2 regions of the Falsarthrobacter nasiphocae genome follow, and region 1 is predicted to be linked to the other one. Evidence: riboswitches for the same ligand, from Rfam matches in the RefSeq annotation. Region 1 holds a riboswitch; the other holds the start of a gene.
What was found. A riboswitch is a leader RNA that binds a small molecule or an ion and turns the genes downstream of it on or off. The one in region 1 is predicted to bind thiamine pyrophosphate.
Positions count from the first base shown of each region.

Region 2: it holds a riboswitch for thiamine pyrophosphate, as region 1 does, so the genes downstream of both, J2S35_RS06260 (ECF transporter S component) here and thiM (hydroxyethylthiazole kinase) in region 1, are expected to answer to the same signal.

Region 1 is NZ_JAVDUI010000001.1:434,130-437,516, reverse strand. It holds gene J2S35_RS01950 (UPF0182 family membrane protein) at 1-1,073, shown strand, start outside; tRNA gene J2S35_RS01945 (tRNA-Met) at 1,162-1,235, shown strand; gene J2S35_RS01940 (PH domain-containing protein) at 1,311-1,721, opposite strand; TPP riboswitch at 1,889-1,993, shown strand; gene thiM (hydroxyethylthiazole kinase) at 1,983-2,903, shown strand; gene thiD (bifunctional hydroxymethylpyrimidine kinase/phosphomethylpyrimidine kinase) at 2,900-3,387, shown strand, end outside.
Region 2 is NZ_JAVDUI010000001.1:1,385,681-1,389,067, forward strand. It holds gene J2S35_RS06240 (Na+/H+ antiporter subunit E) at 1-13, shown strand, start outside; gene J2S35_RS06245 (monovalent cation/H+ antiporter complex subunit F) at 10-291, shown strand; gene mnhG (monovalent cation/H(+) antiporter subunit G) at 288-626, shown strand; gene J2S35_RS06255 (DUF4235 domain-containing protein) at 702-965, opposite strand; TPP riboswitch at 1,098-1,220, shown strand; gene J2S35_RS06260 (ECF transporter S component) at 1,268-1,894, shown strand; gene J2S35_RS06265 (ABC transporter ATP-binding protein) at 1,896-3,387, shown strand, end outside.

The sequences.
Region 1 (3,387 bases):
GCGCCGGGCGCCGCGAGGCCCTGCCCGCCAAGAAGGCCAACTACATGCGCAACTCCGTCAAGGCGACGGTCGACGCCTACGACGGCACGGTGCGCCTGTACTCCTGGGACGAGGACCCGATCCTGCGCGCCTGGAAGAGGATCTACCCGGGCGTGATCCGGGACCGCTCCGAGATGAGCGGCGGCCTCCTGTCTCACGTCCGCTATCCGCAGGACCAGTTCAAGGTCCAGCGTGAAATGCTCGGCCGCTATCACGTCACGGACGCCAATCGTCTCTTCAACAACGACGACGCCTGGGTTGTGCCGAACGACCCGACCTCGTCGGCGAAGGCCCTCCAGCCGCCTTACTACATGAGCTTGAAGATGCCGGGCGAGTCGGCGGCGTCCTTCGCCCTGACGACCCCGTTCATCTCGAGCAACCTGCGAAGCGGGCAGCAGCGCGACGTCATGTACGGCTTCCTCTCCGCGAACGGTGAGGCCGGCTCGACCCAGGGCAAGGTGGCCGAGGGGTACGGGCGGCTGACGCTGCTCGAGCTCCCGCGGGACACGGTTGTGCCAGGGCCGGGTCAGGCGCAGACGCGCTTCACGTCGAACCCGACCGTGAGCAAGGAGCTCAACCTGCTCAGCTCGGGCGCCTCCCAGGTCATCAACGGCAACCTGCTGTCCCTGCCCGCTGGCGACGGCATTCTCTACGTGCAGCCCGTCTACGTCCAGGCGAAGGAGGGCATCAAGATGCCGACCCTGCGCCGAGTCCTCGTGAACTTCGGAGAAGAGGTCGGGTTCGCACCCACGCTTGACGAGGCGCTCGACCAGATCTTCAAGGGATACGCGGCGAAGAGCGGAACGGGGTCCACCAGCACGCCTGCTGACAAGGACACGACGAAGCCGAACGCCTCCAAGCCCGCCTCAGACGAGCTGCGCCAGGCGCTCTCCAGCGCGAGCGAGGCGATGAAGCGCGGCCAGGACGCGCTCGCCAAGGGCGACTTCGCGGCCTACGGGACGGCCCAGGAGGACCTCAAGAAGGCCCTGGCCGCAGCCATCGCCGCCGAGGAGAAGGCGGCAAACACCAAGTAGCCTGACCCACCCCGCGTGTGACGTCGACCTCAGAGGCCCCCTTCGATTTGCCAAAGATGTCGCACTCGCGTAACGTTGAGTTTGTTGACGCGGGGTGGAGCAGTTCGGTAGCTCGCCGGGCTCATAACCCGGAGGTCGCAAGTTCAAATCTTGCCCCCGCCACTAAGAAACACGGGAAGCCCCCGGAACCAGGTTTGGTTCCGGGGGCTTCCCGCATGCGGGCTCGCACCGCGTCCCTCAGCCGGCCTTCGAGCGCAAGAGTCGCGCTGCCTCCTGGACCTTGCTCGCCGGCATCCTGATTCTCACCTCGCCGCCCGCGTACTCGGCCACCACCTCGCCGGTGAGCGCTCCCTGCTTCGTTCTCACCACCTGGACGCGGTCGTAGCGGAGCTCGCGCGTCCGCGAGCCCACCAGGCCAGCCTGGACAAGGATGACGCGGTCTGCGAGGAAAAAGGCAGCGGACTTGCTGCTTCCGCAGAAGAGCATCACGGGCTCGTCGAAGAGCTCTTGTGTTCCCGCGGCGACGACGGCCGGCCGGGCACGCTCCACCTCCGGAGAATAGGTGCCAAGCCGCCAGTAGTGGGGTTTGATCACGGCAACAATGTGCGGATTCGTGAGGTGGGTGTGCAGAGGGGAGAAGATGCCCATCGACCATTCCTTGACACGCTTGCGACCGGACTCCGGGGTGGAGGCGCGGACGCAACGATCACGGGGCGGTGCAGGGTTCGCTCCGCGGGGTGGTCATCCGGGCCTGCGCCTTCTGATCTGAATGGTATCGCGCGCCTCGGCGGTCACGGCCCCGGTGCTAACCTGAGAAAAGTGACACGGGGTGCCAGCGCGCCGATCCGCCGCTGGCTGAGAGCAGACCCGTCGAACCTGATCTAGGTAGAACTAGCGAAGGGATGTCCCATGGCTTCACCACAGCCTCCCAACGGCGCGAGCGCTGTCTCCGCCCACCCCGCAGAGGCCGCCCAGACCGGTCCGGCCTCCCAGACCGGTCCGGCCTCCCAGCCCGGTCCGGCCTCCCAGCCCGGCCACCCCTCCCAGCCCGGCCCGATCGACGCGGCTGGAGCCCTGACCGCGCTGCGCCAGCGCCACCCGCTCGTGCAGTGCATCACGAACGCCGTGGTCACGAACTACACGGCCAACGTCCTCCTCGCCCTCGGAGCCTCGCCAGCCATGTGCGACATCCCCGGTGAGGCGGGCGGGTTCGCGGCCATGGCTGACGGCGTCCTCGTCAACCTCGGCACACCGACCCGCGAGCAGCGGGAGGCAGCCCTCGAAGCAGCCCAGCAGGAGACGCCTTGGGTGCTCGACCCGGTGGCGGTCGGCGCGCTCCCAGTCCGCACGGCCCTCGCCTTCGAGCTGCTCGAGGCCTGCCCGGCCATCATCCGCGGCAACGCTTCCGAGATCCTCGTCATGGCGGGGGAGGGAGAGGGCGGGCGCGGTGTCGACGCCACGGCGGAGTCGGCGGACGCCCTGGAGGCCGCGAGGGCGCTGGCCAAGCGCCGCGGCCTCGTCGTCGCCGTCTCTGGGGAGACTGACTTCATCACCGATGGGACGCGCCTCATCACGGTGACCGGCGGAAGCGAGCTGCTGACGCGCATGACAGGCGGAGGCTGCTCGCTCGGCGCCGTCATGGCCGCGTTCGCGGGGGTCACGGGCCCCCTCGAGGCGGCGTCGGCTGCCTCGGCGCTCTATGCCGTGGCGTCGGAGCGGGCGGCGGCAGCGAGCGAGGGGCCGGGCTCGTTCGCGATGCGGTTCATCGACGAGCTCGCCCGCGTGACCCCGGAGGACCTGAACAACCGCATCACGGAGGTGACGGCATGAGCCAGACCAACGAGACCACGCCGGCCGCCGCGCCAGCTTCCGCAGACGCGCGCCCGGGGGACACGCCCCAGGCTCTCGCCCGCGAGACGGACCTGGCACGGGCCCTGGCCGCCGCAACTGACCGGGTGCCCCGCGTCCTGAGCATTGCCGGAACGGATCCCACGGGCGGCGCTGGGCTCCAGGCGGATCTCAAGTCCTTCGCCGCCATGGGGGCGTACGGCATGGGCGTCGTGACCGCGCTCGTCGCGCAGAACACGCAGGGCGTCCGCGGCGTCCACACCCCGCCGCAGTCCTTCCTCGAGGAGCAGCTGTGCAGCGTGTCGGACGACGTCGAGATCGACGCAGTCAAAATCGGCATGCTCGGCTCGGCCGACACCGTCGAGACGGTCCGGCGCTGGCTCAGCGACGTCAGGCCCCCGCTTGTGGTCTTCGATCCGGTCATGGTCGCCTCGAGCGGTGACCGCCTCCTTGATGACGACGCCGA
Region 2 (3,387 bases), 950 kb from region 1:
AGGCACCCGATGAGCTTTCTCCACTACTGCACCGTCCTCGCCGGGGCTCTGTTGAGCGTCGCTGCGCTGGCCTCGCTCGTGCGCATCCAGCGCGGGCCCCGCCTCCTGGACCGGGTCATCGCCGTGGACGTCCTCGTGACGGTGTTCGTCGGGGCGCTCTGCGTCTACATGACGACGTCCAAGGTCGCCGATCACCTGACGCTCCTCCTCGTCCTCTCGGTCGTGGCCTGGGTGGCGACGCTGTCCTTCTCGATCTTCCTCGCGTCCCGAAAGGAGAACGAGCGCTCATGATTGTCGACATTGTCGCGGGCGTCTTGCTTGTCGGCGGTGCCTTCTGGGCGCTGGCCGCCGCCGTCGGAATCCTCCGCTTCCCGTCTGACATGGCCCGGCTGCACGCCGCTTCCAAGCCGCAGGTCATCGGCCTGCTCATGATGCTCGTGGCCGTGGGGCTCACGATCGGCGACTGGCGCCTCGTGCCCTTCTTGGCCCTCGTCTGGGTGCTGCAGCTCGTGACCGTGCCCATCTCCGCGCACATCACGGCCCGCACGGCCCACCGGACGGCGAGCACCCCGTACCAGGATCTCGTCCGCGACGACCTGGCCGCCGAGCTGGATGAGGGCCGCTGACGCCCTGCCCCAGACACACGTGCGGCCGGCCCCCGAGGGGAGCCGGCCGCACCGTCAAGCGGGGGAGCGGGGTGCTTACGCGACCTCGGTCCGGGAGCGGTTGAAGCCCTTGAGGACCTTGTTCTGGCCCTTCTTGACGGCCTGGGTGATGACGGCGGACACCGTGGCGGAGACGACCGCGAACACGATGGCCTGGACGAAGGACTGGTCCACGTCCTCGCCCTTCTTGGGAGCCTTGTGTCCGGTGGTCTTCTCCCAGATGATGTCGACGACCTTGGCGCTCACGAAGCCTGCTCCGATGCTGGCGGCCGTGCCGAGAAGCTTGATGATGGGCTGCACGTTGACTCCTTGCGAGGTGGGGATGCGCGGCACAGTGCAGTGCCGCGTCAAGTGTCTGACCTCAGCATAGTCCGCCAGGCTGGGTGGCGTCTGCGGTATGGTGGAGGCGTGAGCGCGGGGTTTTCCGCGCGCGTCACACGACAGGGGAGCGCCGGCCGTCATGGCCAGAGACACAGGGCGCTGAGAGTGCATTCATGCAGACCCTCGAACCTGATCCGGTTAGTACCGGCGGCAGGGAGTCGAGTCATCTCGCCAGGCATGCCTGGACCCCTTCCATGCACATTTGTTGGAAGGACAAGTTCATGACCACCACACGCGGAACCACCTCGCAGGCCGCGTCGGCCCGTCGCGGCTGGACCACCATCGACATCGTCATCGCCGCCCTTGTCGCCGTGTTCGGCGGCGTCTTCTTCTGGGCGTGGAACGCGTTCTACGGCGTCATCAGCGGGGCATTCGCGGCCTTTCCCCCGATGGGCGGCCTCGTGATCGGCGCGTGGCTCCTCCCGGGTGTCCTGGGCGCGCTCATCGTCCGCAAGCCGGGCGCGGCCATTTTCTGCGAGGTCGTGGCGGCGGTCGGGGAGGCCCTCGTCGGCTCGCAGTGGGGCATGGCCGTCCTCCTCTCCGGCATCGTCCAGGGCCTGGGCGCGGAGCTCGCCTTCGCGGCCTTCCGCTACCGCCGCTTCACCCTGCCCGTCGCCATGCTCGCGGGCGCGGGGGCGGGCCTCTTCGGCACGTTCAACGACGCGTTCATCAGCGGCTACTACGCCGAGTGGGTCATCGCCTGGAAGCTCATCTACATGGTCTTCGGCATCATCTCGGGTGCCCTCGTCGCTGGCCTGGTCTCCTGGCTCATGACGCGCGGCGTGGCCGCCACGGGCGCGCTCTCGGGCCTCGCCTCGCGCAACGCGCACCGCGAGCCTGCGCTCTAGCGTGACGGACTCTCACCGCGGCGAGCCGGGGACCTCTGGCCGCCACACCGCCCCCGCCCCGCCCCCTGCTTCCTCCGGGGGCGCGGCGGGTGAGTCGGGCGGCCACCTCGTCGTCGTCGAGAACTATTCCGTTCTCCATGAAGGGGCTCCCGCGCCCTCCCTCGGGCCCGTCACCCTCCGTATCGCCCCGGGCGAGCGGGTCCTCCTGCTCGGCCCGTCCGGGTCCGGCAAGTCCACGCTCCTGGCCGCCCTCGCGGGGGTGCTCACCTCTGAGTCGGCGGACGACGGCGTCCAGGAGTCCGGGATCATCCGCCTCCGCGGGGCGCACCCGTCCGAGGCGAGGGGCACCGCCGGCCTCATGCACCAGGACCCTGAGTCCCAGGTGGTCATGGCCACCGTCGGGCGGGACGTGGCCTTCGGCCCCGAGAACCTCGGGGTGGACCCGGCCGAGATCAGGCGGCGCATCCCGGCGAGCCTCGAGGCCGTGGGCCTCGCGGGGATGGACCCGGACCGCTCCACGGGGCGCCTCTCGGGCGGGCAGAAGCAGCGCGTGGGCCTGGCGGGGCTGCTCGCCATGGAGCCCGAGCTGCTCCTCCTTGACGAGCCCACCGCCAACCTGGACCCTGAGGGCGCCCGGGACGTGGTTGCGGCCGTGGACGCGGTCTGCCGTGAGCGGGGCTCGGCGCTCGTCGTCGTGGAGCACAGGCTCGAGGACTGGGCCCGCATGACCGAGCGGGCCGTCGTCCTCGCGCCCGGCGGGGGCATCCTCGCGGACGGCCCCGTGGCTGAGGTGCTCGCCGAGGACTCGCCCATGCGGCCCGTGCTCCGCAAGGCGGGCGTCTGGCTGCCGGGGGAGACCCCGGACGTGCGCCCGCGGTCGGGGGCAGCGGTGCAGGGGGCCGACGTCGTCCTGCGCACCGTGGACCTCTCTGTCACGCGGGACCCCAAGCGGCGGTGGAGCATCCGCCGGGGCGAGTCCGGGCGGCGCGCCATCCAGGCAGGCCTGAACCTCGAGGTGAGGCGGGGCGAGGCCCTCGCGATCATGGGGGAGAACGGCGCGGGCAAGTCCACGCTGGCCCTGACTCTCGCCGGCCTCCTCGAGCCCCTCGCGGGCCGGGTCGAGGCGGGCATGGGCCCAGGCCGCCCGGGCACCGCCGGGAACCCCGGGCACCGGCAGACCCCCGGGAGCACCGCGCGGAGCGAGCCGTTCCACTGGCGCGCCTCGGACCTCATCCGGCGCATCGGCACGGTCTTCCAGAACCCGGAGCACCAGTTCGTCACGTCCACGGTTGCAGGCGAGCTCGAGCACGGCCCCCGACTCGCGGGCATGCCGGAGGAGGAGGTCGCGAGCATCCGGGACCGCCTCCTGGCGCAGCTCGGGCTGGAGGACCGGGCGGAGCAGCAGCCGTTCACGCTCTCCGGCGGTCAGAAGCGCCGCCTCTCGGTGGCCTCCGCCCTCGCAGCGGCGCCGGGCCTGCTCATCGTGGACGAGC